DNA from 3 places in the Roseobacter litoralis Och 149 genome. Region 2 is predicted to be linked to each of the others. Evidence: riboswitches for the same ligand, from Rfam matches in the RefSeq annotation. Region 2 holds a riboswitch; each other region holds the start of a gene.
What was found. Region 2 has a riboswitch for thiamine pyrophosphate ahead of RLO149_RS19630 (thiamine ABC transporter substrate-binding protein). Riboswitches for the same ligand answer to the same signal wherever they lie in the genome.
Positions count from the first base shown of each region.

Region 1: it holds a riboswitch for thiamine pyrophosphate, as region 2 does, so the genes downstream of both, thiM (hydroxyethylthiazole kinase) here and RLO149_RS19630 (thiamine ABC transporter substrate-binding protein) in region 2, are expected to answer to the same signal.
Region 3: it holds a riboswitch for thiamine pyrophosphate, as region 2 does, so the genes downstream of both, RLO149_RS04270 (winged helix-turn-helix transcriptional regulator) here and RLO149_RS19630 (thiamine ABC transporter substrate-binding protein) in region 2, are expected to answer to the same signal.

Region 1 is NC_015730.1:913,094-923,933, forward strand. Features, by position in the region: gene RLO149_RS04155 (xylulokinase) at 1-983, opposite strand, end outside; gene RLO149_RS04160 (SDR family oxidoreductase) at 1,064-1,789, opposite strand; gene RLO149_RS04165 (iron-containing alcohol dehydrogenase) at 1,811-3,142, opposite strand; gene RLO149_RS04170 (sugar-binding transcriptional regulator) at 3,303-4,277, shown strand; partial or broken gene RLO149_RS24455 (TenA family protein) at 4,362-5,151, opposite strand; gene thiD (bifunctional hydroxymethylpyrimidine kinase/phosphomethylpyrimidine kinase) at 5,269-6,072, opposite strand; gene thiE (thiamine phosphate synthase) at 6,069-6,713, opposite strand; gene thiM (hydroxyethylthiazole kinase) at 6,710-7,483, opposite strand; TPP riboswitch at 7,530-7,619, opposite strand; gene RLO149_RS04200 (SDR family NAD(P)-dependent oxidoreductase) at 7,708-8,487, opposite strand; gene RLO149_RS04205 (TRAP transporter substrate-binding protein) at 8,642-9,616, shown strand; gene RLO149_RS04210 (TRAP transporter small permease) at 9,683-10,177, shown strand; gene RLO149_RS04215 (TRAP transporter large permease) at 10,164-10,840, shown strand, end outside.
Region 2 is NC_015730.1:4,091,981-4,102,820, reverse strand. Features, by position in the region: gene dxs (1-deoxy-D-xylulose-5-phosphate synthase) at 1-1,103, opposite strand, end outside; gene RLO149_RS19675 (polyprenyl synthetase family protein) at 1,113-1,982, opposite strand; gene RLO149_RS19670 (exodeoxyribonuclease VII small subunit) at 1,986-2,228, opposite strand; gene RLO149_RS19665 (response regulator) at 2,322-3,023, opposite strand; gene RLO149_RS19660 (MarR family winged helix-turn-helix transcriptional regulator) at 3,020-3,532, opposite strand; gene RLO149_RS19655 (branched-chain amino acid aminotransferase) at 3,702-4,571, shown strand; gene RLO149_RS19650 (YybH family protein) at 4,576-4,932, shown strand; gene RLO149_RS19645 (DMT family transporter) at 5,023-5,997, opposite strand; gene aroC (chorismate synthase) at 6,064-7,164, opposite strand; TPP riboswitch at 7,258-7,359, shown strand; gene RLO149_RS19630 (thiamine ABC transporter substrate-binding protein) at 7,397-8,377, shown strand; gene RLO149_RS19625 (thiamine/thiamine pyrophosphate ABC transporter permease ThiP) at 8,353-9,909, shown strand; gene thiQ (thiamine ABC transporter ATP-binding protein) at 9,896-10,588, shown strand; gene RLO149_RS19615 (6,7-dimethyl-8-ribityllumazine synthase) at 10,688-10,840, opposite strand, start outside.
Region 3 is NC_015730.1:932,817-943,656, forward strand. Features, by position in the region: gene RLO149_RS22845 (CAP domain-containing protein) at 1-643, opposite strand, end outside; gene RLO149_RS04270 (winged helix-turn-helix transcriptional regulator) at 1,901-2,617, opposite strand; TPP riboswitch at 3,100-3,188, opposite strand; gene RLO149_RS24460 (GFA family protein) at 4,450-4,860, opposite strand; gene RLO149_RS04275 (putative quinol monooxygenase) at 5,177-5,470, shown strand; gene RLO149_RS04280 (MarR family winged helix-turn-helix transcriptional regulator) at 5,502-5,912, shown strand; gene RLO149_RS04285 (AraC family transcriptional regulator) at 6,255-7,109, shown strand; gene rlmF (23S rRNA (adenine(1618)-N(6))-methyltransferase RlmF) at 7,220-8,146, opposite strand; gene RLO149_RS04300 (hypothetical protein) at 8,987-9,787, shown strand; gene RLO149_RS04305 (DUF3299 domain-containing protein) at 10,044-10,697, opposite strand.

The sequences.
Region 1 (10,840 bases), 1.3 Mb from region 2:
TTCAGAAAGGCTGTCTGATCTTCCTTTTTGACCTGCGCCAACTGCTCTGTCATCCAGTCGATCAGGAATGTGCCGGCCTTGAGCAGTGTTTCATAGATGTAGCCTTCTCCGGCGACCGCAATTTCCGTACGAAACGCCTGCGAATGGGCATATTCCGGGGAATAGCACCCCGCAACCAGCGCCGTGCCTAGGTTCATATAAGCGATGCCGGGTTCAACGGTTCCGGTGCCAGTGGCCGCGCATTGACCATCCCCGCCGCCCGCGACGACCGGAATACCCTCAGGCAGCCCGGTTGCCTCTGCGGCTTGCGCCGTGAGCGGTCCGATCACTGCACCGGGGCGATACAAGTCAGGCAGGATCGCCGCGTCAATGCCCGCCGCGTCCAGCAGTTCGTGCGACCAGCACCCGTGTTTCATATCCACCATGCCCATCGGGTCGGCCGAGGCCAGCGACGTCGCCCAACACCCGGTCAGATTGCGGGTGATAAAGCAATTCACATCCGCGAAATGGCGGATCCGGGCATAGATATCCGGGTGGTTTTCGGCGATCCACAGCATGCGATAGATCGGGACAATGACATCCACCGGCTTGCCGGAGAGGGCGCGAATTTTCTCCGCGCCGTATTTTGCGGCAAAGCTGCGCTGCTGGCCTGTCGCGCGTTCATCGAGCCAGAGGCTGCCGGGCAGTAACGGCTTTTCATCCGCGCCAAAAACGCAAAAGGTCTCGCGTTGATTGGAAACGGCAACGGCTGCAACGCGGCGCGCATCAATCTGGCCCGTCACCTCGCGCAGCGCCTCTTTCGTGCTCAGCCACCAGTCTTGCGCGTCTTGTTCAAAATGACCCGGTTTGGGATTGGAAAGCGCGATGGGACACCGCCCTTCGGCCACGAACTTTCCCTCGCGCGTCCATGCGATCGCCTTGGTCGCGGTGGTCGATGAATCGATTCCAATAACACAGTCTTTGATTTCAGGATGCTCTGTCATAACCCTCGCCGCATCGTTTCCAACAGTCGCTGACGCATCTCTCGCCCCCACATCTCTGCGACATTATCCATTGCCGGTCTTCAGAACTTTTGCCGCGTTGGCGTGATGCAAATTTCCTGGATCAGAGCGTTTTGTGGCATCTGATAGCTGTGCAACATGATGGATGCCACATGCTCCGGGCCGATCCCGCCGCCGATCTTTTTCTTGTTGTCCTGATAGGCCTTGAGCGTATTGGGGTCATTCACCGCGCCAAGGACCTCGGTTTCGATGATGCCGGGGGACAGAACGATGACCCGCACATCGTAATCGGACAGATATTCGCGCAAGGATTCCGACACCGCGTGGACAAAGAACTTGGTGCCGCAATAGACCGTATGATCCGGATAGACCTTGCGCCCGGCAATCGAGCTCATCATGAACAGCGTGCCTGCGCGGCGCTCCATCATGTCCGACATCACGGCATGCACCGCGTTCATCACACCCTTGGTGTTGATGTCGATCATCTCATCCCATTCTTCGGGGGGTTGCGTGCCGATATCAGCGAGCCGCGCAATACCGGCGTTGCAGAACATCATATCGACGGGGCCGTATGCGGCTTCGCCCTTTTCGACAGCCGCCCGGATCTGGGCACGGTCACGCACGTCAACCTCGCAACACACCGCATTGGGCAGGTTCAGCGCCTCCATCCGGTCAAGGCGGCGCGCCATCAACAAGACAGGGTGCCCGGCATCCGAAAAGGTTTTCGCCACGGCGGCCCCGATACCGGAGCTGGCGCCCGTAATTGCGACCAATGGTTTTGTGCTCATCTTACCCTCCCCTGAAATGGCTTACGTCTGGATCGCGATGAATTGCTCAAGCTGACCGGCATTAGCGGCGATATCGACAAAGGAGAACCTGTCTCGCATCTCATGTCCATGGCGCACGGCCTCGCGGTAAAATTCAAGGTCAATTCCAAGGTCCGCAGCGGTCGTTGGCGCGCCTGCATCCGCGAGCAGCTTCTCCATCTCCTGGACCGGGATCATGAATTGGCGTAACTCGCGCTGAAGCTCAGGCCATAGGGTGGCCAGTTTGTGATTGACCGCGTCCAAGGCGTCACCGTCCAGTGCCTTGCGCCGCAGTTGTTCGATGCAGTCGGTGGCGGCGGTGCCCATGCGCTTTTTCATCCCTTCGGTATCAATCGGCGTCGGTTTCATCACCGGTGCGCTATCCTGCGCCAGAAGTCCCTGCTGAATGCGTGCCATGGTCAGGCTGGCCACACCCACCTGTTGCCCATGCAGCGTGCCGGGATGCCGCGCCCCTGCAAAGCAATCAATGTAGTGCGAGATCTGATGTTCGCCCATGGAACCGGGATTGGACATGCCGATAAAACCGATGCCGAGCCCGCAGAGCGTCAACACGCGATAAAGCCGTGCCGTCGCTTCGATATCGCCCTGAGGCAAAAGATGGGCACATTTGTTCAATTCGATTTCATCCGCGATCTGGATGTCAAACGGTACGGAGCGATAGAGCGTGCCGAGCAAACGGTGCGACATCCACCAATCCACCTGCGCCACCGAGCGGGCAACGCAATCGGCAAACCCCGATGCGCTAAGATGCGAGGGTGCCGCCGCAGAGACAGCCATATCCACGAAGAACCCGGCCGGGGCTTGCGCTGGCAGCGAAACCTTCAAGCCGGAGTCCAGTGTCATGCTGGCCGTGGTTGACGTATATCCGTTCATCGAGGCCGCAGTGGAAAACACAGCATAGCGCCGTCCGTCCTGCGCGGTGACGTATTTGCACAGGTCATTGAGGGTGCCTGAGCCGACCGCGATGACGCTGTCATATCCTTTGAGTTGGTCCGCCAGTGCGGCTGCCGTCTGCATGTCCGCATGGGGGTTTTTCAGAACGATTGCCGCCTCGCCGCCGATGGGTTTGAGTGCGCGCGCGACGCGCCCGCCCAATACGTCATACGTGTTCTCATCGGCAACAACAGCGAGCTTTTCTCCAAGCTTCAGCCTGCCAACAAGCGCTTCTTCCATCCCATCAAGGCTCTCCCTGAAGACGATGGACTCGTAGGGGACGGAAACCTTCTTGCCAGCCTCGGCATCATAGAAGTCACCTGCAACGATATCGTCGATCAAGGTCGTCCAGTTGCGGCTGTCCATTTCCGTTAAGTCCATGGCGTTGCTGCTCCCATTGCTGGATCGGTGTCCGAAAGTCGGCATAAAGTAGCAGCAAATTTACAAATGTAAATTACAAATATACATGTGTATCTGAGTTGTGCTAGTAGCTGGGGTGGGTCAAGAGTGTTCCTCGTCGCTACTAGAATTGACTGCGCATATGAAACGTTTGAAAAAACCAGTTGAGTTTTCCGATGCGGCTGTTTGGGCGGCATGGCTCTATTATGTTGATGAACTGACACAGAAAGAAATCGCCGACCGGTTGGGCACGTCGCGTGTGACTGTCATCAAACTGTTGGCCGAGGCGAAAGAACGCGGCCTCGTTAAAATCGAAATTGACACGACCGTCGCCTCACATGTGGCCTTGTCCCGTCAGATGGCAGATCATTTTGGTCTGCAAGAGGCCCTCATCATTCCCTCGCTGGAAGGCGCCGATGATTTGAAGAGGCTGGGCCGTGCCGCCTCTATCATGCTGGTTGGCAATCTGAAGGACGGGGAAACGCTTGCCGTGGCCTGGGGGCGCACCGTCGCTGCCGTTGCGCAATCCGTGCCCGGGCATACGCGGTTGGATGACATCACGGTATGCCAACTGGTGGCCAGTCCGGACGGTATGGCCAGTGATTTTTCACCCGAACTGTGTTCGTCTCTGTTGGCCAATCGCTTGCGCGCCAAATGCGTCAACATCCTTGCCCCTGCGGTTGTTTCCAATGCCGAAGTCAAAGCCAGCCTGATGGCGGAACCCTCGATTGCGGCCCAATTCGAGGTGATCCGCAACGCCTCCACCGCTTTGTTCGGTGTCGGCGAATTGGGCGCGGGTTCGACAATTTCCACCCATAATGTGCATAAAGCTGAGACGCTGAACGCTGTAGAGGCAGACGGCGCTTTGGCTGTCATCATGGGGCTTTTCATAGATGCCGACGGCAATGAAGTGCGCTCGCCGGTGCATGACCAGCTGATTGGCGCGACGCTGGAGAATTTACACGCGATCCCGCGTCGCATTTGTGTGGCCGGAGGTCTGCATAAAACAGCCGCCATCCGGGCTGCCTTGCTTGGGAAGCTCGCGACCCATCTGGTGATAGACGAGGCCACCGCGCAAAGCGTCCTGGACTCCGATTTGACGGATCAGCCTGACTGATCCCGCAGGACCCGGCGATCTGCGCAACTGCCAGCTGCCCCGCGAGGGCAGGCGGCATGGCTCGGCAAAGGGCGCGTGCGTTGTTCACACGCCGCGCAATCCCATATCCCAAAAACCGATTTCCAACCAGGTGGCGGTGGCAAAGCGGGCTTGTAACTGCGGCCATCGTGGCGAAGCACTCGGATGAGGCCCCAAACGTCGTGTCACCGCCGCATCGATCAAGACGCCCACCGAAGTCATGGCCTTCTGATAAGCGGCATCGGCATAGAGCGTCTGACGAAATACCTGAAACATCAAGTATCACGTAACGCGTTGAAATCTTTAATTTCAGGCAGCGCTACGTGATTCAGGTTTTTCGCATGACGCTTTAGGTGCTGATCCAGTCGCCATAGGGCGTGTCAGGGGCGGCTGTTGCGGCCAGTCGTGTACCGATTTCGCCATAGCCGAAACAACAGGGTGCGAGTGCAGCCAACAGATCAAGCAAATCCCCCTGCAGCCCCGCGTCCATGACGTAGCGGGTATAGGCAAGGTTCTCGAATTCTTCACGGGCGGCATATAGCGTTGCTTCATCAATGCCTTCGGCTGCGCAGGTTTGCACATGAAGGGCCATCTCGTGATTGACCAAGGCATCAACGGCTCTGGCACCATACTTCATCTCATCCAGCGTCTCAGACTTGACCACAGCCAGCGACCATGCCTGCGCGAAATGAACGAGGAACACGTAGTCCTGAACAAGGTAATGGAGAAACGCGGCGCGCGGCAGCGATCCATCTCGCAGCCCTTCCACGAAATCATGGTGGGTATATGTCTGCCAGGGTTCAGGGCATCCTGCACGCCAGAGCGAAAAGGTCTCCCCATACACAGAACCGGTCATAGTGCGGCCCCATCTCTTGCGGTGTTGCTGATCTGTGCAAGGTGGCCCGCTTTTTGTCCTGTGACGGCGAAGTTCAGGGTGGTGTCACAGTGTAAAGACGTCATAGGTCATTCACTTTCATTGCGCGTAAAGGGATGCGAAATGGTGCGTCGGCCCGTGGCCTGTACCCACGAACAAGGCGTCTGCATGCGCAATGGCCTGTGCGACATAGGATTTGGCGGCAGCTGTGGCAGCGGCGCGGGGCAGTCCTTTGGCCAATTGCGCGGCCAGGGCCGATGACAGCGTGCAGCCGGTGCCATGGGTGTTGGATGTGTCGGCGCGATTTGCGTCACACCATGTCACGGCCTCTGTGATGACAAGGTAATCAGGGCTGTGAGGCTCGTCAAGGTGCCCGCCTTTGATCAGTGCCGCCTTGGCACCAAGGGCGCAAAGTGCAGCGCCTTGCGCGGCCATCTCGTCGCGTGTTGTGGCGATGGCCATACCAAGCAGATGGGCGGCTTCGGGCAGGTTTGGCGTCAGTACGGTTGCCATCGGCAACAAGGACGCGCGCAGGGTATCCACCGCCTCCGGCTCCAGCAGCGCGGCACCCCCTTTGGCAATCATCACTGGATCAAGCACGATGGGGATGTCGCTGTTCCCCTGCAACGCATCTGCCACAGCGGCTGCGATCTCAGCATTGGCAATCATACCGATCTTGATCGCATCGACGCGGATGTCAGCAAAGATGGCTGTGATCTGCGCTTGGACGAACGCGGGCGGAACCGGATGAATACCAGTCACGCCCTGCGTATTCTGTGCAGTCAACGCCGTGATGGCCGCCATGGCAAAGGCACCATTGGCTGAAATTGCCTTGATGTCGGCCTGAACCCCCGCGCCTCCGGAGGGGTCAGAACCTGCGATACTCAGGACGTTTGGGATCATGTTTTGTGCTCCGGTTTGAAGGAGTGAAATGCGCGTGCCGCCGCCTTTGGGTCGGCCTGACCGCAGATGGCTGAAACGACGGCCATGCCATCCGCTCCGCTGGCAAGCACACCATCTATATGGTCGGGCTTGAGGCCGCCAATCGCAACATTCGGCAAAGACGACAGCGCGATCAGATCGGCCAGTCCGTCAAAACCCGTGGGCTGCGCGTGGTCGGTTTTCGTATCCGTGCCAAAAACAGGGCCGAGCCCAAGGTAATCCACATAGGCCGGGTCCGCGTCGCGCACGGTCTGCGGCGTTTCGCACGACAGCCCCAGAATTCTGTCGGGGCCGAGCATCGCGCGGGCTTTGTCCGGCGCAATATCGCCCTGACCGATATGCGCGCCATCTGCATCCGCGGCGACTGCAGCAGTGACATCATCATTGATGACGAGCGGCACACCGGTGCCCTGCAAGGCGGCCTTGAGCGCCATCGCGAGGTCAATGCGCTGCGCGGTGGTGGCGTGTTTGGCACGCAGTTGCACCATCGTCACCCCACCCGCCACCGCACGGCGCACGGTCTCCACGATGCCCGTTTGCGCACAAAGCTGTGGGTCGGTCACCAGATAGAGCCGCAAGTGATCTTTCAACTGGCCCGTCATCCGATGACCTGTGCCAAATCAGCGGGCTGTGTGTTGGCAAGTGCATCAAGGAAATGGACCTGAAAGCTGCCCGGCCCCTCGGCGCGCTTTGCAGCGGCACTGCCTGCGACTTTGAAATGCGCAAGGGCGGCGAGCGCCGCGTCGAAAGCCGGGCCTGTGGCTGCATATGCGCCCATCAATGCGGTCTGAGAACAGCCCAGAGCGGTAATCTGCGGCATCAGGGGCGAGCCGCCCGAAACCTGCGCCTCGCGGGTGCCATCGGTCAGATAATCAACGGGGCCGGTGATCGCGACGACCGACCCAAACTGGGTCGCAAGCGATTTGGCAGCCCCCTGAGCGGCCTCTACGCTGTCCCCACTGTCGGCCCCTTTCCCAGCCCCTGCTTCCCCGGCCAGTGCCAGAATTTCAGATGCGTTGCCGCGCAGGATCGTAGGGCGTTGTGCGAGCAGAAGCTGCGCTGCACGTTTGCGATAATCGGAGATGAAGTGCGCAACGGGATCCAGAACCCACGGGATATTCTGCGCATTGGCCGCCGTTGCCGCCGCCACCATACTGGCCTGCCAAGGCGCTGACAGTGTTCCGATATTGATCGTCAATGCGCCGCAAACAGGTGTAAATTCGGCGATTTCCTCGGGCGCATGGACCATGGCGGGTGATGCACCCGCTGCCAAAACGACGTTTGCCGCGACATTCATCGCCACGTAGTTCGTTATGCAGTGCACCAAAGGATTCTGGTCGCGCAGCGCAGTCAGCAGGTCATGTGGGGCCATTGTGTTTCCTCTTTTTGCAAGCAAAAAGAGGTGCGATGTATGCAGCACAAGTAGACATACAACCTCCCTCCGCCAGCACTATCTGGTTCAGGTTCGAAGGGTACGTCTCAGCTTTTCAGCGCCCCTGGTGCATAAACGGCTAATTTTTTTCGGTCGGGTCGTCAAACTGATTCAACGCGTCATACGCAGCGGCATCCATCACCCATGCGGTTTTGCGCTGCGGGTTAAGGCATAAGCTGTCCGCCGTTCACTTCGATCGTCTGGCCAATGATATATCCCGCCAGACGATTTGACGCCAGAAAGAGGTATGCGCCGACGCAGTCCTTAGCGCTTCCCAAACGCCCTTGCGGAATGGTTGCCAGCATCGCGTCCATCTGCGCTGCGGTCGAGTAGCGTTCATGAAATGGCGTATCAATCACACCGGGCGCGACCGCGTTCACCCGGATACCATGGGCGATCCATTCTTTGGCCATACCCCGGGTGACGTTTGAAACGAATGCCTTTGACGAGCCATAAAGCCCGGCACCGTTGCTCGCGCCGTTTCTGGCTGCAATCGAGGATGTATGTATGACGAAACCGCCGCTCACCTTTAGATGGGGGAAGGCAGCCTTGGAGGCCACAAGGATTGAACGGGCGTTTAAATCCATGATGTCGTCGTAATCTGTGTCGGTCACTTCGGCGTAGGCAACCCGCCTGACCATCCCACCGGCATTGTTGATGAGCCCGTCAAGGCCGCCGAGTGCCGCTGAGGCGGCTTCAACCGCAGCGCCCATCGCCGCACTGTCTGACGCATCCGCTCGGATCAGATGCGCTTTGCCGCCTTTAGCCTCTATGTTGCGCGCCACTGTTTCCGCAGCTTCACTGCTTGAATTGTAATGCACACCGACATGTGCCCCCTGTGATGCAAATGCCTCTGCCAGCGCCGCTCCGATGCCGGTTGATGCGCCAGTGATCAGAATGCGTTTGCCTTTGAACTCGGGTATTCTCAAAGCATGTTCCGACATGAAGGGACTCCTGACAGACCCTCGCAGGTCCAGATTACTTTCGGCTGCAAAGGACTTTGGTAAATAAACAGTTGTTGCGTATACGGTCAGACTCAAACCATACTGTAGTCTCCGGGTGGCCGTCTAGTAGCCGCCAGAAAACTGGGAGGATTGTATGAAATACTTGGCTGTAGCAACATGCATTGCATTGGCATCGGGGGCCACGACGACGTCGGCGACCGAACTTGTGGGCGCTGTGCAGTTCGACGAATCTCACGCCTTTACCAAAGCATTGCGGGAGTTTGAGCGCGTCGCGGGCGAATGTTCCGGTGGCTCGCTCATCTTTGATCTGCATCTGAATTCAGAGCTTGGGCTGGAGAAGGATTATTTTGAAAACATGAGCCAGGGCATCGCGGTGGATTACGCCATTGTCAGCCCATCGCATATGTCGACTTTCTCGCAGAAAGCGCCCTTGATGGACATGCCGTTCCTGTTTCGTGATCTGGATCACTGGAATGCCGTAATGGAACAGGATGCTCTTGCTCCGCTCGCCGCGGACGTTCTGCAGCAGGCGGATGTGCGGCTGATCGGCTACGCGGGCGGTGGCACGCGCAACCTGATCGTGAACAAGCCCGTGACCACGATGGAAGAACTCCAAGGGCTGCCAATGCGCGTCATGGGAGCACCGATCCAGACCCGTATCTTCGAAGCCATCAAGGCGGCCCCCTCGGTCATCGCCTATAGCGAAGTCTATAACGCCATCCAGACCGGCGTAATCGACGCGGCCGAGAACGAGGCGGCAGGCATCGAACAGATGAAGTTCTACGAGGTTGGTCCAGAGATTTCGCTGACACGGCATGCCATCACCGTCAGGCCAATTGCATTCTCAAACGCGACGTTTGAGCGGCTGACGCCAGAAGAACAGGCCTGCGTGATGGAAGCGGGCAAGGCTGGTGGCAAGCTGGGCCGCGATCTTGAAAGCGGTCAGGACAGCGAAAAACTGTCGGCGATGGAATATGCAGGCTTGCTCAAAACCCATGAGTTTACGGAGCGCGACAAGCTTTTGGAACTCGCCGGTCCTGTGAAGCGGTCATATGCCGAAGAACTGGGCGCGACTGACGTCCTAGAAGCGATTGAAGCCGTAAACTGATCTATCCGGGTTCCGTGTCCTCGTGACGCGGAACCTGCCCACCACTCAGACAAAACGAGACGCGCCATGCGTATGTTTCTCGAAGGCTATTATCGCCTTCTGAAGTTTCTTATCACTCTGTTGATGGCCGCGCTGATCGTTCCGGTGACGATGCAGATCCTGAGCCGGTACACCGGAATGGTACCGCGTTACATCTGGACGGAAGAGATCGCGCGTTTCTGCTTTGTCTGGATCATCCTGATCGGTGCGATGATCGCCGTTCGGGACGGCACCCATTTCGACGTTGATGTGTTGCCCCATACCCAGAACCGGCATATCGAGTTCGCCTCCAAACTGTTTGTGCACTTGTCCATCCTTGTGATGGCGCTGTCGTTTCTGTGGTGGGGGCGCGATTTCTTTGTGCTCGGCGCACGACAACAGTCCGAAATATTCGGACTGCCCATGTGGATGATCTATGTCGCCTGGCCCATCGCGGGGGGCACGTGGGCACTTTTTACCGTTGAGCGCATATTCGATGATTTTCAAGTGTTCAAGAAGGGAATGGTCGATGGGGCCGGGTGAAGTCGCTGCCATTCTGTTTGGCACTTTTGGCATTCTTGTCGCGCTGCGCGTGCCAGTTGCCTTTGCGCTCGGGCTGGCCGTCGTGCCGGTCTTTTTCATCGAGGACCGCCTGACGCCCGTTCTGCTCATGCGCGAGATGTTCAAGAGCTATAACGCTTTCATCCTTCTGGCGGTCCCGTTTTTTCTGCTGGCGGCCAATCTGATGAATGCGGCTGGTATAACGGATCGGCTGATCCGCCTTGCGCGCGCGATGGTTGGGCATCTGCCGGGTGGGGTAGGGCATGTGAATGTGGTCGTCTCCATGCTGTTTGCCGGCACCTCCGGGTCATCGACCGCCGATGCGGCGGGCATCGGATCGCTTTTGATCCCGCAGATGAAGAAAGAGGGGTACGATTCATCTTTCGCGGTGGCCATCACGGCCTGTTCCAGCGTCATGGGGGTTATTATTCCGCCCTCGATCCTGATGATCGTCTGGGGTGGGCTGATGTCGGTTTCGATCGGGGGGCTGTTTCTGGCTGGTGTGATCCCCGGCATTCTCATCGCGGGCTCGCAGATGGTAACGGTCTATATCTACGCCAAGCGGCGGGGCTATCCGGTGCACACACGCTCCACACTCGTCGAACTCTTCCGCGCGGCGGCTGGCGCGTCCTTGGCGCTCATGAC
Region 2 (10,840 bases):
CAGCGGCTGGGGTAGCGTTCCGCAAAGAGGTTCAACCCCGTGCCATCCGGCATCGCAGCCGTTACGGCACAGATTTTGTCGTCTTTCATTGCTTCTTCGAGCAGGCTTTGCGCAAAGACTTTGGTGTAGCTGGGCGCATTCGACGGGGCCTTGGTTTGCTGCCCGGTCAGTACGTCGAATTTCGCGGTGGCGTGCCCCTTGTCTCGGGCGGTTTCGGCGGGCGCATAGCCTTTGCCCTTTTTGGTCAGCGCGTGGATCATGATCGGCCCGGTCGCGCGTGCTTTGACGGTGCGCAGAAGCGGCAAAAGCTGGTCAAGATCATGCCCGTCAATCGGGCCGATATAGGAAAACCCAAGCTCTTCGAACAGGGTGCCGCCGACGGCCATCCCCTTGAGCATATCCTTGGCCCTTTTAGCCCCTTCGCGGAACGGTTCCGGCAGCAGGCTCACCGCCCCTTTGGCCGCCGCTTTGAAATCCTGAAAGGGTTCGCCCGAATAGAGACGGCTGAGATAAGACGACATCGCACCGGTGGGCGGAGCAATCGACATCTCATTATCGTTCAGGATCACGATCATACGTTTTTTCAGATGACCCGCGTTGTTCATCGCTTCATAGGCCATGCCCGCAGACATCGACCCGTCGCCAATAACGGCAATGGCGTCCCCAAGACCTTCCGGTACGACACCGCCCAGATCACGCGCAACGGCAAATCCCAAAGCCGCCGAAATCGACGTGGAACTATGGGCGGCACCGAAAGGATCATAGGGGGATTCACTGCGTTTGGTGAACCCGCTGAGGCCCCCTTTCATGCGCAGGGTGCGGATGCGGTCGCGCCGACCCGTCAGGATTTTATGCGGATAACACTGATGCCCAACGTCCCAGATTATCTTGTCGCGGGGCGTGTCGAACACCGCATGAAGCGCGACCGTGAGTTCCACCACACCTAGGCCTGCGCCCAGATGCCCACCCGTTACCGAAACCGCTGAAACGGTTTCGCGGCGCAGCTCATCTGCCAACTGCACCAGCTGCCGGTCTGACAGGCCCTTCATGTCGGCGGGGCGGTGCACCAGATCCAAAAGCGGGGTTTTGGGCGTGTCTGTCATTGTCGTTCCCTAATGTGTGCGTCGCACCACGAAGCGCGCGGTGTCTTTTAGGGTGTCAGCTCTGGCGCCGTAAGTCGCCAGGCTGTCGCAGGCCTCGTCAATCAGCGACATGGCGCGCGTGCGCGCTGCGTCCAGACCCAAAAGTGATACGAAAGTCGCCTTTCCCGCGCTGGCATCCTTGCCCACGGCTTTGCCAACCTGCGCGCTGTCGCCTGTCACGTCGAGGATGTCATCGGCGATCTGAAAGGCAAGGCCAAGGGCCTGCGCATAGCGTTTCAGCGCCGCCGTATCCGCCTGTGCCAGCCGCGCACCCGCCTGTGCCGACCATCCAATCAACGCACCAGTCTTGCCCTGCTGCAGCCGCGTTATTTCATCCAGAGATAGGGGGGTATGTGCGGTTTCAGCGGCAATATCAAGCGCTTGCCCCAAGACCATCCCCTGTGCCCCGCTCGCGCGCGCAAGGCTCAGGGCGAGATCGGCTCGCACCTCTGCGGAGGGGCTGGCACCGGGGTGCGTGACCAGTTCAAAGGCCAGCGTCTGAAGGGCATCGCCGGCCAGCACAGCTGTGGCGTCGTCCCATTTCTTATGCACGGTTGGCTGACCGCGCCGCATGTCGTCATCATCCATGCAGGGCAGGTCATCATGGACCAGACTATAGGCATGCAGGGCCTCAATGGCCGTGGCGGACCAGATGGCTTCGCCTGCCGCTATGTCATGCAGCCGGGCCGTTTCCAACACCAGAAAACCCCGCAGACGTTTGCCCCCGCTGGTGGCATGCGCCATGGCCTCAACAATCGGGAGCGGTTCAAACTCAGCCAGTACCTTGTCAAAATGCGCCTGAACAGCAGCGCCCGCAGCTTCAAGCCGTTGCGAAAACATGTGTCAGAGGCCCGTGACAGGCTTTGTACCGGTGGGCGCGCCATCTGCATCCAGCGTGATGGCCGCGACCTTTTCCTCTGCTTCTTTCAGCTTTTCCTCGCACCGCTTTTTCAGTGCTGCACCGCGTTCATAAAGCGCGATGCTCTCATCCAAGGCCACATCGCCCCGCTCCAACTGGCCAAGCACTTTTTCAAGCTCGCTCATGGCTTGTTCAAAACTCATCTCGGTGACGGGTGTGTCTGTCATGGCGTCGGTATCCTGCATGCGTGTCTGCGCCAACAGTAGTCATAAATTCAGGCAGGTGCCAGACCGGCAACGCGGTGAAATCACTGTCGGTCGTCAATCCGGTGCAAGCATATACCCAGCCCCGCGCACGGTTTGCAGATAGCGTGGTTGTTTCGGGTCACTTTCGATCTTGCGCCGCAGCCGTGTGATCTGCACATCAACGGCGCGTTCCTGTGCCTGCCCACGGTCGCGGCCCAGTTCTTCGACCAGTTTCGCGCGGCTGATCGCCTCGTTACAGCTGGCCGAAAAAATTTTCATCAGGTGCATCTCGGTCGCCGTCAGCCGGACGAGGTCTTCGCCCTGCCATAACTCGCCCCGCTCCAGATCATAGCGGATGGGGCCGAGCGACAGAACCTTGGGGGCGGTCACATCTTCCTGCACCTCAGGCACACGTCGCAAAATGGCGTTGATCCGCAGCAAAAGCTCTTTGGGTTCAAACGGTTTGGGCAGGTAATCATCCGCGCCCGCTTCCAGCCCTTCGATCCGGTTGTCCGTATCACCCTTGGCGGTGAGCAACAGGATCGGCACCGCGTTTGTCTCGCGCAGGGCACGGGTAAAGGCCAGACCGTCTTCGCCCGGCATCATCACATCCAGAACGATCAGATCGAAATCCAGCCCCGACAGAATGCGCCTTGCATGGGCGGCATCGCGCGCGGCAGTGACCAGAAAACCATTCCGCACCAGAAATTTCTGCAGCAGGGTGCGAATGCGTTCGTCGTCGTCAACAATCAGCAAATGTGCATCAAAGTCATTCATGGTCCGCTATCCTTCAGTCGGGTATAAGCATAGCGCATTTCTCGATCCATCATGGCCTCCAGTACCCTGCGAAAGCCTGCCACAGCATCTGGCCCCGCATCACGAAATGCCATCCTCATCCGGGCCCGCTGAGCATCAGACAATTTTTGCTCAAGGCCGCGCCCGTCGGGGGTCAGGAACAGATGGCGTTCGCGTTTGTCATTCTTGCCGACCCTGCTTTCAACCAGACCATCCTCGATCAAGGTGCGCAAGACACGGTTCAGCGATTGTTTCGTGACGCCAAGAATGTTGAGCAGGTTGTTGACGGTTGTGCCCGGTGCGCGGTTGATAAAGTGGATCGCCCGATGGTGCGCCCGCCCGTAGGCCATGTCCGACAATATCCGATCCGGGTCGGCCGTAAAGCCGCGATAAGCGAAGAACATTGCCTCGATGCCCTGCCTCAGCTGCTCATCTGTCAAAAACAGAAGGTTTTCGCCGTGATGGGCGGAGCCTGCGCGTCCATCTGCCATTGAATGCCTCAAATATTCTTTTTTGTTCCAGCCCAGCTTATGTCAGTGTTGTTGACATTCCAAGAGCGAAGCGATATCGAATCGCAGGTTTTGCGCAATTTTATGTCCGATGCGGACCGATCGGCGCAACTTATGAAAAATGCGATGGGTAATCACGGAAGGAAAAACCATGGCGGGTGCCTATAATGATCGTGACGGACATATCTGGATGGATGGCCAGATGGTAGATTGGCGCGATGCAAATGTGCATATTCTGACCCATGCCATGCATTACGCATCATCCGTCTTTGAGGGGGAGCGGGCCTATAACGGCAAGATTTTCAAAAGCCGCGAGCATTCCGAACGCCTCAAGCGGTCGGCTCAGATGATTGATTTCGAGATCCCCTTTACCATCGACGAGATCGAAGCCGCCAAGGTCGAGGTGCTGGAAAAATCCGGGCTGCAGGACGCCTATGTGCGCGCCATCGCATGGCGCGGCGCTGGAGAAGACATGGGGGTCGCCTCCGCGCGAAACCCGGTCAGGCTCGCGATTGCGGCATGGGAATGGGGTGCCTATTATGGCGACGCCAAGATGAAGGGCGCAAAGCTGGATATCTCCAAATGGAAACGTCCCAGCCCTGAAACCATCCCAAGCCATGCCAAGGCCGCCGGTCTTTACATGATCTGCACCATGTCAAAACACGCGGCAGAGGCCAAGGGATGTTCGGATGCCATGATGTTTGACTATCGTGGCTATGTGGCCGAGGCGACGGGTGCCAACATCTTTTTCGTGAAGGACGGCGAAGTACACACGCCTGACCCCGATTGTTTCCTGAACGGGATCACACGCCAGACCGTAATCGGAATGCTCAAAGACCGTCAGGTCAAAGTGCATGAGCGGCATATCATGCCGGAGGAGCTTGAAGGGTTTGAACAATGCTGGCTGACTGGCACAGCAGCCGAGGTCACACCCGTTGGAAAAATCGGCGACTACAATTTCGAGGTCGGCAGCCTGACCCGCGACATCGCCCAAGGCTATGAAACTCTGGTACGAGTCTGACCAAATGGACTACGCGGCCTTCGCTGTTGAATGGGAGGCCGCGTGGAATTCTCACGCCATCGACCGGATCATGGCGCATTATGCGCCCGACGTTGTGTTCCGGTCGCGCAAGGCGATGCGGCTGGTCGGTCAGGGCGAAATCAGAGGTCGCGACGCGCTGCGTGACTATTGGATCAAGGCGCTGGATCAACAACCCGGCCTTTCCTTCATCGTGACGAATGTGTTCATCGGTCATGCGATGATTGTCATCACCTATCGCAACCAGAACGATGTTGAGGCGGCAGAAACACTGCGTTTTGGTCCGGATGGTCTGGTGATTGAGGCTTCGGCCTGCCACACGGTCCCGTCCCATGGCGTCTGAGGAAATACCAGAAACATCGCATATCACCTGACGCGTTGAAATCCTTCACTTCAGGCAGCGTTATGTGCTTCGGGTTTGTCGCATGACGCTTTAGGGCGTCCCGGACGGTGGGACGTTCGGTTTGGACTTGCTGCGGTCCAGCCCGAGTTGCCTTTCGCGCCAGATGATCAGGACGCCACCCGCGATCACGAGGCTCGCGCCGATGAGGATGGGTCCGGTGGGCAACTCGCCGAAGGCGATATATCCGATGAAGCTGGCAAAGATCATCGAGGCATAGTCAAAAGGCGCCAGCATGGACGCGCTGCCGAAACGGTACGAGGCGGTGACCATGATCTGTGCGATGCCGCCGATCAGGCCCGACAGGATCAACATCCAGATGACCCAGGCCGGGGGTGCAGTCCATGTCAGCACATCCAGCCCCGTCGCCCATCCCAACGGCAGCGTGAGCAACCCCAGTGTTGAGGCGGTGATGGAAAAGTAAAACACGATGGAGGCCGTCGTGTCAGTCTGCACAAGGCGACGCACATGGATCTGGACCATCGCGCGCAGGATCGAGGCGATCAATACCAGAACCGCGCCCACGGTCGCCGCTGATGTCAAGGCATCCGCGCCGACGGACAAGCGGGGCGCAATGACGATCATGACACCGATCAGACCCAATGCCACCGCAGACAATCTGACGATGCGCACGCGCTCACCAAGGAAAATCGCGGCGAAGAGCACGGCAAAGAGGGGCGTCGCGTACCCGATGGCGGTCACTTCGGGCAGAGGCAACAGACCAAGCCCGGCAAAGGTCAGCCCCATCGCCGATGTGCCAAAAATACCGCGCCAGACGTGCCCCATCAGATTGGACGGCACCAGCCCCTGCCGCAACTGACCTCGTTGCCACAACCAAAGCACCAGCACCGGCAGCGCAAAGAAGGAGCGGAAAAACACGGCCTGACCGGGTGGCACATGGGGTGATACGGATTTGATCAGCGCCGCCATGACCATAAACAGAAAGACCGCGCAGAGCTTCAGGGCGATTGCGCGGCCGGGTTTGTTTTGGGTCAGATCGGTTGCCATAAGCCTTCTGTGCGCGCCCGTCTTGCAAAGATCAAGCGCGCGGGCACGGCGCTGAATGCATGGCTGCTACCCGATATGACCCTGATTTTCGCCAACCTGCCCCCGGTGGAGCAGCAGATGGTCGAGCAAAACGCAGGCCATCATTGCCTCACCAACGGGAACGGCGCGAATGCCGACACAAGGATCATGGCGGCCCTTGGTGATGATCTCGGTGTCTTCGCCGCTTTTGGTGATCGTCTTGCGCGTGGTCAGGATGCTTGAGGTCGGTTTGACGGCAAAACGCACCACAACATCCTGCCCGGTGCTGATACCGCCCAGAATCCCGCCGGAATGGTTCGATGAATACTCTGGGCCATCCGGTCCCATCGAAATTTCATCGGCGTTCAATTCACCGGTCAGCATGGCGGCGGACATACCCTCGCCAATCTCGACACCTTTGACGGCGTTGATGCTCATCATCGCGGCGGCCAGATCCGTGTCCAGCTTGGCATAGATCGGCGCACCCAGACCTGCGGGGACCCCACGCGCGACGACTTCGATCACCGCGCCTACGGAACTGCCCGACTTGCGCAGCCCATCTAGGTAGTTTGCCCACTCATCCGCCGCCTGCGCATCGGGCGTCCAGAAGGGGTTGGCGTCGATCTGATCCCAGTCGAACCGGGAGCGGTCGATTTCATGCGCGCCCATACGCGTCATGTAACCTTTGATGTCGATCCCCGGTGCGATGGCATTGATCGCCTCGCGCGCCAGCCCACCGGCGGCTACACGCGCTGCTGTTTCGCGCGCCGAGGACCTGCCGCCACCACGATAATCACGCACGCCGTATTTCTGGAAATAGGTGATATCCGCATGGCCGGGGCGGAATTTATCCTTGATATCGCCGTAATCTTTGGAGCGTTGATCCGTGTTCTCGATCATCAGTTGAACCGGCGTGCCGGTCGTCACCCCTTCGAAGGTGCCGGAGAGGATTTTGACCTCATCCGCCTCGCGCCTTTGCGTGGTGTATTTGTTCTGCCCGGGTTTGCGTTTGTCCAGCCAGTGCTGAATTTTGCCCGCGTCAATTGCGACACCGGGCGGGCAGCCATCCACAGTGGCGCCAAGGGCGGGGCCATGGCTTTCACCCCACGTGGTGACACGGAAAAGATGGCCAAATGAATTCATCGACATCGGCGGTGCTCCTTTAGCACAGGTGCTTAGCCGCGCAGACCGAGCGCCTCAAGCCCTTATCGCTTGCCAAGCCCCGCCGCGCGTAATACGTCCCTGCTTACCTCGGGGGGCCAATCCGGCTGAGATGCGCACGCGCGCGGACCCGTAGAACCTGAACCGGTTAGAACCGGCGGAGGGAAGGTTGAGCATATCATCCTCTTTCGCCGTTCGACGCATTTGAAAAGGATAGATCATGCGAAGAACTCTGATAACTGCTGGCATCGTGTTGGCCTCGCAGGCTGCGGCTGAAACGCCCGTGCTTACCGTCTACGCGGGCGATTACTTTACCTCCGAATGGGGGCCCGGCCCGATGATCGAAACCGGGTTTGAAGAGATTTGCGGGTGCGATCTGCAGTTTTCGACCGGTGATCTTGTGCCGCGTTTGCTGTTGGAAGGCGCGCGAACCAAGGCTGATGTCGTGATGGGTCTGACGTCGGATGTCACATCCAAAGCACGTGCGACCGGCTTGTTTGCACCGCACGGGCAAGACAACGGGGCGCTGACACTGCCGGTTGACTGGACGGATGACACCTTCTTGCCATTCAACTACGGGCATGCGGCCTTCGTTTACAATACAGCGACAGTTGCCAACCCGCCCGCGAGTTTCGAGGCCATGCTGGACATGCCCGATGATGTAAAAATCGTCATTCAGGACCCGCGCACGTCTTTGTCGGGTCTGGCGCTGGTGCTTTGGGTGCAATCTGTCTTTGGCGATGACGCAGGCGCGGCCTGGGAAAAGCTCGCGCCGAACATCCTGACCGTGACCAAGGACTGGTCGGCCAGCTACGGCATGTTTACCGATGGCGAAGCAGACATGGTACTGAGTTATACCACCTCACCCGCCTACCACATGTTTGCCGAGGATGATTTCACCAGACAGGCCGCGATTTTCCCCGAGGGCCACTATTTTATGGTCGAAACCGTCGGCAAGATCGCAGCGACGGATCAGCCTGAACTGGCCGATGCCTTCATGGCCTATGTGATGAGCCAGAGCTTTCAATCCTCGATCCCCGCGGCCAACTGGTCGTTGCCATCTGCGTTGCCGCAGGATCAATGGCCCGAAGGCTGGGCGCAATTGCCGCTGCCGGACAAGGTGCTGTTTTACTCCGAAGCCGATGCAACCGCGCTTCAGGCAGAAGCCATTGAGACATGGCGCGCAGCGCTCAGCCAATAAGCGGACGTGCGGGGATCGTTGCGGGCACCTTGGTGGTCGCGGCGGTCCTGTTGGCGTTTCTTGGCATCGGTTTGCGGGCCGAGGCCAGCGCGGGCTTTGGGGCTGCGGAATGGCAAGCCATCCGCTTTACTGTTGTGCAGTCCGTCCTGTCCGCGTCGATATCCGTGGTGCTGGCCATTCCGCTGGCCCGTGCGCTGGCGCGGCGTGACCTGCCGGGACGTCAGATGCTGATCACCTTGCTGGGTGCGCCTTTTATCCTGCCGGTCATCGTCGCGGTTCTGGGTCTGCTGGCCGTATTTGGTCGCAATGGGTGGGTCAATGCCGCCTTTGGCACCTTGGGTTTGCCGCCGGTGTCGATCTATGGCTTACACGGTGTGGTATTGGCCCATGTGTTCTTCAACCTGCCCTTGGCCACACGCCTGTTGCTGCAAGGCTGGCAGAGCATCCCGGCAGAGCGGTTTCGCCTTGCCGCGCAACTGAACCTGTCGCCATGGGTTATCTTTCGCACCATTGAGGTGCCGCTGCTGATCCGTATTCTGCCCGGTGCGGCCGCCTTGATCTTTGTGATTTGTCTGACGAGCTTTGCGGTTGCTCTGACACTGGGGGGCGGTCCGCGCGCGACGACAATCGAACTGGCCATCTATCAGGCGTTCCGCTTTGATTTCGATCTGTCAAAGGCGGCTTTGCTGTCGGTGATCCAGCTTGTTCTGGCGGGCGGCGCTGCCGTGCTGGCGCTTTGGATCATCCCGCAGATTTCACTGACCGGTGGGATGGACCGGCCGGTGCAACGATGGGACGGGCGCGGCGGTCTGCAACGGTTCGGGGACGGCGTCGCGATCCTGCTCGGTGCTGGGTTTTTGTTGCTGCCGCTGTTCTCGGTGGCGGTGTCAGGGCTGATCGGCCTGCCAGAGGTGCCCGCCTCGGTGTGGCGCGCGGCGCTGACCTCGCTCTGGGTGGCGGGTATCAGTGTATGCGTTTTGCTGGCCGTTGCGCTGCCTCTTGCCGGCTGGATCGCCATCCATGCGCGGGGCAGTGTTGAGGCTATCGGCCTTTTGGGACTGTCTGCATCGCCTTTGATGATCGGCACCGGGTGGTTCATCCTGATCAACCCGATTGCTGATCCTGTCAGCCTGTCGCTTTTGGTAACGGCAGTGGTCAACACGCTGATGGCGCTGCCCTTTGCGCTGCGCATCATGGTGCCGGGAATTCGCGAGGCGCTACAGTCGCATGGGCGGCTGTGCATGACCCTGAACATGACCGGGTGGACCACCTGGCGCTGGGTGATCCTGCCGCGTGCGCTGCCGCAGATCGGGTTCGCCGCTGGGCTGACGGGCGCACTGTCGATTGGTGACCTTGGCGTCATCGCACTGTTCTCGGACCCGGATCGCACAACGCTGCCCTTGCAGATGTATCGCCTGATGGGGGCCTATAAGACCGAAGCGGCGGCGGGTGCTGCGCTGATATTGCTGGCCATGGCACTTGGCATTTTCTGGAGCTTTGACAGGGGGGCGCGCTGGTATGCTCGTACTTGACAACGTATCAATCGCCCAAGGCAGCTTTGCGTTGGACGCGGATTTCACGGTGCAACAGGGGCGCAAAGTTGCTGTAATCGGGCCCTCTGGTGCGGGAAAGTCAACGATACTGGGCGCGATCAGTGGCTTTATCCCGCTTGCCCGGGGGCGTATCCATCTGGCGGACAAGGACGTCAGCGACGCGGCACCCGGTGATCGGCCCATCGCGATGCTGTTTCAGGACAACAACCTGTTCCCACACCTGAGTGTTGCGCAAAACGTCAGCCTTGGCCTGCGCCCCAACCTCAAGCTCAGCGCGGATGACAAGGCCCATGTTGCTGCCGCCATAAGTCGGGTTGGCCTCGCGGGGTTTGAGGCGCGCCTGCCGGGGGCCTTGTCAGGCGGTCAGCAAAGCCGCGCGGCACTGGCGCGCGTTCTCGTGCAGAATAAGCCGCTTGTGCTGTTGGATGAACCCTTTGCCGCGCTTGGTCCTGCCTTGCGACATGAGATGCTTGATCTGGTCGCAGAGCTGGCAACCGAAACGGGGGCGACGCTGCTCATGGTGACACATGCGCCGGAAGACGTCGCGCGGATTGCAGATGACGTGATCTTTGTCGAAGGCGGGGGCGCGCATGCGCCTGCACCTGCGGCGGATCTGATGAACAACCCGCCGCCTGCATTGCGCGCCTACCTCGGTTAGAGCGTCATGCGAAAAACCCGGATCATCCAGTGCTGCGTGAAATCAGAGATTTCAACGCGTCAGTTGATATGTGATGTTCCCGGTATTTCGTCAGACGCCTCATGCGGCGCTGCGCGCGCTGAGCGACTGGCGGGTTTTGAGGATACCCAAGGCCGCCTGCGCCGCTTCGCGCCCCTTGGTGGCGAAATGACTGCGGTAGATTTCGTTGTGATGATCGGTTTCCTGATAATGATGCGGTGTCAGGGATACGGA
Region 3 (10,840 bases), 1.3 Mb from region 2:
CTTCGTCTGTCTCTTGATTTGTGCTGAAACCTCGTGAAGCTATGAACTGTTTGATATCAAAGCCGGTTCCGGCAGTGATTTCTGGTTCCGCCACTTCCGGTTCTGCAGGTGCTGTGTCTTCAACCACGGCAGGTGTTGGTTCAACCACGGTCGACGCGTCCGCTCTTGCATCGGGAAGTACGACGGTATTTGCGCTCGTTGTGCCAAAGTTCTGGGTGACAAATACCGCGTCCAGCGTCTGCCCGTCGTCAACAAAATCACCGGCCTCGATACCAATCCCGATTTCCGTGAAGTCCGGGTTCAAGAGGTTTGCGCGATGTTCAGGGCTGTTCATCAGGTTGGTGTGCAGCTGGGCAACTTCGTCTGACATGCCATTGTCACCGGCTTCGCTGACCCATGCTATGTTTTCGCCGGTTTTCCAGTTTCCTTCCAATTCATAGCCTGAAGCCTCGATGCGCTCACGCCAATTGGATCCGTCAGCACCCGTATGGCTAAAGCGATCATTGTCGAGCATCCATACGCTGTGGTCTTCACTGGCTTCATTGAGGTCTGCGTTGAATACTAAAGGATCCAGGCCGACTTCTGCACGGTCTGCATTTATCAAATCCAGCATCTGCTGCTCGTATTTGTTGGCTTGTGACATGACATTCTCCTTTGAGTGGTTTTTGGCATCATGTGGCTTTCGGACTGCATCCAAAACATGACCCGTGCACTCGGTATGCGGGAATCGCTGGTATCCCGAATCCACCATCCCACTTTGCGGAATGACCTCCAAAGGAGCGTCCGCCAACTGGCTAATTGGACGCAATAGCACCCATTATGGTGTGTTGAGTTGAGGAAACTGACAGCAAAATTACGCCTATACGTCAGCGGCGCTAGAAACGCTGCAAGGTGCCCACGAAAACGGGGCTTATCTATCTTATGTTAGGCGAAATCATAACCGACAGGTTGATGTTCAGGCAACCTGCACGCTCCGACCTCAGGGCTACTGATAGCGCCTGAACGCATAACGCAACGCTGTCACACTTCTCTGTAGTGTCGGCAATTGGCAAAATACCACCGACAGCCAAAACACAGAGTGCTTGTGTTTCCGAAGCGGAACTGAGCTTCGGAAACCGTGGCAACCGCCATCCCAAAATCCGAAATGCCAAAATTGCCCGATCGGCGCAATCCGTGAAATTTCCCGGATCAGACCGGTCCGTTGAACTCGGGCAAAGCTATCTAAGGGACATGCCAAGATGAAACCGAAAATGAACCTTATCGTCTGGGTGTTTATCTCCATCCCACCCGGTATCTATCTTTGGGTGAAGCTCTTTCAACTGGTGTTCTCATTCCTTTGGAGAAATCACTGATGGAAACCTTGGAGGGACCATCGACAGAGGGTTTCTGGCCGCGAGCTTACCGGGTCCCCGCGTGTTGTAGCGCAGACACTGCTTCACCTAGAGGAGGGATACAGCCATTTGCAGTTGACGTGATAAAGCTGCCAACGGTCCACCAATGTCTTCGGACAAACGAGTATGAATTAGATGCTGTGTTTGCTGCTGCCCCCGACGGGGACAAGACTTTCCTGAGATTAGCAAATGAGGCCACACACGAGGTCGCGTCCAGTCGTCTTAACCATAGCGAAAGGAACGATCATCATGGTTGAGAATATCCGATGTAACGGTGAGCATGTTTTCGATGAGTTTCTAGGCGGCGATTCAGATGTTAGCACACGCCCAAAAGACATAAGTGACAAAAACCATTGTTTTCACATCAGGGACGGTCGAGGCGGCGAGGCGCATGTGCCGTTTCTAAGCGCTGCTACCGAAAAACGGAACAGTATCCGGCGCGGTGTGTTTTCGTTCATATGCCGGGCTGCTTGCCTCGTCGCAGCAGGGGCAATCGCGCTGAGAGCATTTCAATAAACCGAGCTTGTTCCGAGCCGCTGCGTTTTCAGGTTTTGAAATGTTATCAGACCTGTAGCATATGCATTTTCCTTGAGATCTCCCACAAGTTTATGGCCGACTTTACTGTCGATATGACCAAAATTCCGACAAGACAGACATAACAGAAATACTTCGGAGGACCGGGAAAAAACAGGTAACCACAAAAACCGATGATCAGACACGATTGCAAAATCACATCGCTCAAGCTTCCCCAGTAAATCTTGGGCTTTGACAAGTTGCGCCTGATCCAGCTGTGGTTTGCCCACCGCAAACCCTGCATACTGAAGAACCTTCAAAAGGAAGCGACAACAATCAGCAGCCATCATTTGATCACATCGTTCAGAGCAATTATAAATGCTGTCATCGACCAGCTCAGCTGACACGGTCGTTTCTTGTTGAAAAATACGTGTTCTTATCGACTTCAAATCGATGCTCTGGGAAATAACCGGTGTGAGCTGCTCGATTTCTTTCTTTGGCTCAACTTTCGAATTCAACCTTTGCTCGACTCTCGATGTGAGCACATATTGGCGCCCATTCAGCCTGAGCCTTATCCACCCACCGTCTTCCAGCCTTTTTAATCCGCGAAAGGTAGCGGATCGACTGATGTCCGTCTTTTGAGCGAGTTCATCCAAGGTAATCGGGCCGTGTTTCGCCACAGTTTCCAAGATTTTGAATATCCTAGTTTGCAACGATCCTGCTCCACAGACTGGTATCCCAGTTTCTTATCATTGTTGATTCCTGCTATCCAACTCGCAATTCCGATAAGCGAAACGGTGCTGTTTGGTGCGGTGATTTTAAATGCGCTTTGGCTTCAATTATTTGAATTCACGTTGTAAATTGACCGAATAATTCATATTCTGCGTCTGGTTTTGCCGCCCGCTTCAAAAATGGCAGAGATCACTGGAGACGCTCGGGAAACGTGTGATTTGTTACCTTCATGGTCTATTCCGACCCGAACCAAGAAATGCTTTGTGAAGCTCTCCAAGGAGAGGGCTCGTAAGCGACTGTGATAGAGTGCCGGGATACATTCGTGTCGATTTTGGTGGAATATAAAGGCCAGTCGCAGCTCTTTGTTGTGCAGGTCAGTAAACCAGCTATTCTTGCGAGCAGTACTCAATTCATGCACTTTCGGGCGTCTTTCTTGACGACAAAAGGTGAACAGGAAAGCCGATTTCATGCTCTGTGTCCTCCCTCCGCCAGCATTATCTGGTTCAGGTTCTAAGGGTACATCTCAGCTGCAAAGCGCCCCCGGTAAATCTCGAATAGGAGCTTCCATCAGACGGGTCAAATGGTTTGGCACCTCCTCGAACTTATGAGCGGTCCGCTGCCATTTCGAGCGTTCCGCAAACGTCCGCTCAGCCAAAGCCTGCGAAAGATACTGTGGTGCTTGCGCACATGCGTGAGCGGTTCGATCTGTCTTTGGGGAGCTATGGTCACCGCCGAGGGGACGCATTTGTTACCCGGCAGTCGGTTGCACAGCAATCTGCCGAGAGGGCACCACTCCGAGTGCGGCGGCCAATACTGTTTTCACGATTGTCAGAAAACCTTGCGCCCGAACGGCTGTTACAATCCGCGCAGGCACCGCTCAGCAGCCGGCTGGAAAAGCCCCTTGGCCTTCGAAGCAAAGGCTGCATAAATGGTTAATAGGAGCGGCACGAAAGCGGGACAGATCAACTGAATAATACTTCCGCACATAAACTGAGAAATTTTTAGTCCATATTTTGGTTACATCGTTCACAGGTAAAGGAGTTATCAATAACGTGTTTTCAAACGATAGAATATCGCTGAAGGGGTAAGTTTTGATTAGCCCATGTATTGCAGTCCAAGAGGGAGTCGCAACGAACCGTAAAGATGTAGAAGTTGTTGTTTGGCGCGATTACATCTGCCGTCACGGCCTTCATCTGAGGCTTTGGATAAATGATCATGAATTGGAACATCCCGAAAAGACTTACTCAGTTTTGCTTTCCATTTAGGGCAGCTGAGCAGGATTGAGAGAACTCTACATTTAAATGAGCGTCGCGTTGGGGGTAGGATCAACTTGAATTCACCTTTCACTGACGAACGGCTGCCCATGCTTAAGGTTATTGCGCATGGGCATATAATTTTGGGAGCAGCACCCCATGCGCGCCGCTCGCAGAATAGTGGGTTTGTCGCCGTCCGGGCGGCCGCGGGTTCATATCTTTGGGCCCTGCGGACGTTCGTTTAGGGGCAAACGTCTGGGATTTCAGATCGCGGCACGCGCAAAAGGCAACGCCGGGGTATGCGGCAATAAAGATCCAAACATGGGGATCGGTGGTATACTCCTGATGCAAAAAATGAATGCCGCTTGTATTTTACCGACGCGCCCTTCTGAAAATGGGGAATTACGACACAAAGCTTCCTTAATAGAATCGGTCCAAAGCCGCTGTTCGAAGTTGGTTCTCGATGCTGCGGTCGATGCCCGCATCGCTGCCGCTCGCTGTGCCGGAGTGATTTGATATTGGCAAGTTCGGGCGGGTATGTCCTCTTTGTACTGCTGTTCTTAACGACCTTGCATTTCATTTCGCGTGATCATTGGGAGATCGAACACCCATGTATGCGAAGACCGGCACCAAACCTGTTGTTTCGGCGCGAGCAGATGGCGTTGGCGTGCAGTTCCGACCCTGAGGCCAAAGAACGTGCCGGGCTCGTCCGGCGTCTGTGCATGTATGCGCGTTCCGCAATCACCGCAAAAGCTTAAACACCTGCGGCGACCGCTGTCAGCGACTGTTTCGAATACCTTGAGCCTGCCACTTGTCAGTTCGAATTGACCATCATCGATATGCACGACCCACCCGAACGCGGTGCCCGAGTTGATCTGGCAATTCTCGCAGTGGCAGATCGCGCAGCGCTCGGGGTCTACAACAGCCTGATACGTAATAGCCCCACAAAGGCATCCTCCGTCCACGTTCATTTGGTCTCTCCAAAATGCAGCGTTAAACTACGCTTCACCCTGCATCTCACCCTTGGGAAGGTCAAACTGGTGCGGATCGATCCAAAGCCGCCTTTTAGCGGAATCCTCAATTTCTCGATTGCAGCCCGGAGCCGCGAACTTTGCCGACCTTCGTCGCACTTACATCAATATCCGCTTCTTTGAGCCGATCAACAAAAGGTGCTTTTTGGGAAGATCTGTCATCTCGGAGAACGAAAGCTCAAGAGTATTTTGCCGTCTAATTGACATTAACAATCTCACTTATTAGTTATCATGATAACAAATGAGGAAATAACAGATGTCAAACTCGCTATTCGTCTTCGCTGAAATCAAGCCGAAGCCTGAACATTTCAAGGATGCTCAGCAAGCTATCATCGAAATTCTGAACCAGACTCGCGCGGAAGAAGGCTGCCGTTCGTTCGAGCTGTTCGAGGCACCGGGTCAGGACACGCTGTATCTTTTCGAAGAATGGCAAGATCAGGATGCGCTCGATCAGCACCATGCTCAACCCTACACAGCCGCGATCTTCAAATCTTACGAAGGATGGCTGGCCGAACCACCTCGCATCCTGCCACTGCACAGTTTAGATTAACATGTTCTTTCTTCGGGAATTGCCCACGCGGATGATGATCGACGGCTACGTATCAGCGACTGGCGTGGGCGACGTGGATGCCGTGGCGCGTGCACTCTCGATGATGCGAGAGGCGAGCCAGCTGGAGCGCCTATTGGATGCCTACTTTAATAGCCACAACCTTTCACAGTTGAAATTCCATATCCTCATTGTGATAGACCGCGAACCAGAAACAGACAGTCTTCGTCAAAGTGAAATCAATCAACGCCTGGACGTTTCCAAACCAGTACTGCACCGGACTGTGACCTCGCTACTGAAAGACGATCTGCTCGCCCGCCGTGACGATCCCGAGGATTCACGCGCGCACCGTCTGGCGCTGACCGATAAAAGCAAAACGGCGCTTGCAGCGATCCTACCCGGCTATTTTGAAACCATTTCCGTTTTTATGGGGAAACAACCATGACGCGGCTTCTGACGGCCTTCTTTGCATGGATCGTCGTTTATGCCGCTGTCACCGTTGTTCGAAGCTGACGTTCGCGCACGGCCTATCATCGGTCAGGATGGGCTCTTTCCAGCCATTTTCCGCCTTGCGGTATCATCGACTTTGGGCCAGCGATGCACCGTTGTGAACGGCTCAAATCAGACGTCCGCTAGATGGCAAACCCAGCCATGGCACCATCTCTAGACCTGTCGTTCGTTCATCTTGCAGCAGCTTTGGACCAACATCGTGGACTTTTCGGAAGGATTCCCTCCGCCTGCGTAATTCAGCAAGATTTGTGCATATGGTCGCTGTTATGGTTTCCCTATGAGCAACAACGCACCCAAACCCCACCCCCACATGGACCGCATTCTGCGGGTCATTGACTACATCCACACCCAAGCGGCGGATGATCTGTCGCTGGACCAACTTGCGGACGTGGCCGCAATGTCACGGTTCCATTGGCACCGGGTCTTCACCGCGATCATGGGGGCGTCGCCCGCGCAGATCATCCGGTCCGTTCGCATGCATAAGGCCACCATGCTTCTTCTTCGTACCGACCTGCCCATTGCTCAGATTGCGGCCCATGTCGGGTATTCCAACGACCGCAGTTTTTCCCGCACCTTTAAGGACATCTACGGCCAGACCCCCACAGCCTTCCGAAATGCCGGTTTTCCCGGCATGGCGCCCCATCCCAACCCACAAGGAGTTTCCAACGTGTTCGACGTCGACATCCAGACCACATCTGACAAACGCCTCGCCGCTTTGTCCCATCGCGGAGATTATGCCGAAGGCAGCGTGGCCTACCAAAAGGTTGCCACGATCATCTCAACCGGCAATCACTGGCCCCAGACCCGGGGCATGGCCGGTGTCTATTATGACAATCCTGAGGTGACCCCCACGGAAGATCTTCGCAGCCATGCCGGTGTGTTATGGGAGGGTGGGGCAATCCCCGATGGTCTTGAAGAGGTTCAATTAACTGGTGGTCGATACGCTGTACTTCACTTCAAGGGCCCTTACGCTGGCCTGGCCGAAGCCTATCGCTACGTTTACGGCCCGTGGCTATCGTCCAGCCAGGAATCGTTGCGCGATGCTCCGTCATTCGAGCACTACCTCAATGATCCCACCAACACGGCGCCTGCCGATTTGCTGACCGATATCTACATGCCGCTGGAGGGCTAAAATGAGCGCGGCAAACCCTGAGCGGTCCAGCGGGGCATCTACAGTGTCATGAGGCGCAGCGTCAGCGAAACAGGCATGAACGTCACAACGGAACGTCTGCAAAGGGGCTGCTAGGTTTCAGCCCCTTTCGCGAACGAGGAGCGCTGATTTTTCTTAATGTAGGTCCAAGCAATGAAGCGGCTGGTTTTCTGCCCCTGCGCCATCTCGACAACTTTGTAATCAGCAACCCTCGCTTTTCCTAGAATCCTATGGAGCGGCTGCAGATTATCTTTCTTCGATACCAATGAGGTAAACCACAAACACTGCTGTGCGAACTCCGTACTCTGCTCAACCATACGGGCAATAAATCTGATCTCACCGCCCGGACACCAAAGCTCGGCGTTCTGGCCGCCAAAGTTGCGCTGTTCGGAGTGTCCTTTGCCTAGGTTCGACCACTTGCGTTGGGTGCCTTTGCTCGCTTTTTCCTTGGACGCGTGAAAAGGCGGATTGCACATGGTTAGGTGAAAAGCATCCTTGGCTTTGATCACGCCGCTGAAAGTATTCTCAGGGTTGTCTTGGCGCCTGAGGGCAATTTTCAAATTATTGAATTCACAAATCTGCCTTGCCGATTTGAGAGCACCCGCATCAATATCGACGCCAGTGAAGCTCCAGCCGTATTCGCTCTGGCCTGTCAACGGGTACACCAAGCTCGCGCCGGTGCCGATGTCTAGTGCTTTGATATGAGGTCCACGTGGTATGTCTTGGTTATTGCTGTCGGCAAGCAAGTCCGCGAGATAGTGGATATAGTCGACACGACCCGGAATTGGGGGGCATAGATAGCCACTTGGGATATCCCAAAATTCAATATTGTAGTGCGTCTTTAGCAACGCTCGATTGAGCATGCGGACAGCACTCACGTCTTTGAAATCAATCGTCGTCTCGCCGCGTGGATTGCGGGTCGTGAAAGCCTCAAGTTCAGGCGTCTGCGCGACTAAACGCGCGAAGTCGTAGCCTTCTGAGTGTTGATTGCGGGGATGTAGCTTGGTTTTGGTAGCCATGCGGGACGCCTTCATCAAAGTTGGTGGACGTCACTCGCCAGCCTGTGAGTTGAGCTTAGGCGATCAAGCACAAATAGTAAAACCAGGAGTAGGACAGATCCTCCACGGGCAAACCGGGCCGACCAGTCTTTCCGTGTGCAGCATCCGTAGTTTTGAGCCCAAACCGACTTTCTCGAATGCGGCATTCCGCCGATCAAATAGGTACATCCGTCAACAGCCGACAGGGGCTGTTTTCAACGAGCTTTCGGCAAGTCACCGAAGCTGGTCAGTTAACTAAAAACAAATCTAAGCGTATTTGTTTAAAGTTTTTCGAAATATGAAGAGAAAGGAATTATCGTGTTTTGGAGTGAAGATGTCAGCGACGTCAAATCATATAGCCCGCGGCTTTTGCCTCAGATTTGAAGAGACTTGCGAAGGCATCTGGTGCGCGCGGTACATGGCGCGCGTAAATTCTGCCGTAGGGAAATTAGTTGCTGGTATCGGGGAGGGGCATGGCTCGAACACATCTGTGAATTCGCCATGCGCCAAGAATTCCAATGCGCACAAACAAGCCAAAACCGCACTGTTTGATCCGGCAAAGCGATCTGTCCAAACGCATGACTGCCTTGTCGGAAACCGGTCTAAGGTAGAATTTGAAAATTCCATTGTTCACGGTGTTGCGGCGTCGGCGAACCGGCGTTTTGAATATCAGTCCACCCATTCGGGAAGAAACAGCCTGAATTGCGGGACACAAGGTTCTCAAGCCCGAGCGATACTGGGCGCGCTGAAAATCGACACTTAAACAAAGTTAACCAACGGTTGTGGGCGTAAGAGCCAAACAAGGAAGAGAGGGTCAGTCTGATGCAGATGTTACCGAGTAAACTATTTGAACTGATAACGAACCTACGCGGAGTCTTCAGCGATCTGGAACAGATGGGAATCCGTGTGGAAATTGGGGATGATTTCGCCAAATTCCGCAGTCTGAGGAGCCAACTGTCAAATCGCGGCCCGATTTATCCCATGTTCGATGTCGCCAGCTCGTATATCGACCAAGGCAATGGCTTCTGGGTCTGCGGTTTCAACCCGGATGGGGAGTTGATCCATACACAGGCCGTGCGCCTTCTCGATCTTGATGGCGTTTCACTCGATCAGCACCTCAAAACGCACCGCCACAAATATATCACGCCCGGCTCGACGCCTGACCCGGATCTCACGTTCTATTCAGGTCCGGAAGCACTGCAAACGATCACGGGGAAAGTCTGTTATCACGGCGAGTTCTGGCTTCATGCCAGCGGCCTCGGCGGTCCGCGAAGTCAGGGTGCGACGTCAATGTTGTCGCGCATTCTGCTTGAGATCATGGTTGGTGCATGGAACCCATCATTCGTCTTTGCGCTTGTTCCCCAAAGACTGGCCGCGAAGGGGGCCCATTTGCGCTACGGCTATAATCATTGTGACCACGGTAGCTGGTTGGACGCGAACCAACAGATGACCGAGGAAGACCATTTGATCTGGATGGCAGCCAATGACTTGGCCAATCTGCTCGCGCGTAAACCACAACGTTTTCAATGTGCGAAAAATGTGTCGATTGCCCAGTTCACTAAGCCTGCCGGCATGCCAAAAGCAAACTGCATTAGTGTCAAAAAGCAGGAAGCGATTATGTGAGGCAACTCTACCTTAAATCAGACAGCCACCCGTCCGAAAGTCCCTGACGGAAGACATTGTTCGCTGGTTCTGAAGGCGGCGGCACAGCCATCGCAACCGCCTTCACTCTCATTGAAACCGTAAAACTGGCCCTGTGTGGCGGCGGGCCAGTGCCAGGCATTTCAGCTTTTCCCAGCTCAACTGGATTTCGGAATCCAGCCAAAAACTATTTTCGCAAAACGACTTAACCTGAGTTGGAATCCTGACTGGCTATAGCTCAGTACAACGAAACGTTTTCGGGCGACATCTTGTAGCCGACCTCAACGCGGGACTCGCCATCTGATAATCCAACGTCCCGAACCGATAATTCGGCGTTTATCTTCCCCTCGACCCACACTGGTGTGAACAGACCCGTGACTTCAATTCCGTCAGGGTAAACAACATGCACCATCTGATTTGCCGGCGGGGGCGGTGTGTGGATGCAAGCGCCAGCGTAAGGAACGAGCAGGAAAGAAGTCACTTTTTGCCCTTCGAATTCCAATGGCAGCACGTAGCCCGGTATGCGAACGTCCTTGCCGATAACGTCCGGATTGACTGCGTTGGACTGTGCTCGACGCTGCTGAATGATTATCTCACGCTGTTTGAAAAGCCAGTCTACATCAAGCCCTTCGCGCGATAACTGGCTGCGTAGCTTTTGTGCTTCGTGGAAGGTTGTGTTTTTTGATGATGCGTCTTGAGAGGTCTCAAACCTGAGTATTATCCTCAGCGCATCCAGTTGTTCAGGCGCTAATTCAGCGAAAGGGTCTTCAACAACTGACTGTGGGCCCACAAGTTCTGTCCAATTGATGGCCGGGCGCTCGGCTGCCGCAGACATGCCCAATGCCATTAAGGCAATCGCACCTATAAATAGCTTAGGGTTTCCCAGCGCCACTTGAACTTCTCCTACTTCTTCTGCTGGCTTTTTAGAGCCGCACAGTCACAGTTGATGTGATCCTACACGGCCGATAGGGGTGTTGGTGAAAAAATCAGAGCCCGTTTTCTGAGTTTTCTGCAGCCATCTCAAGCCGGATTGAA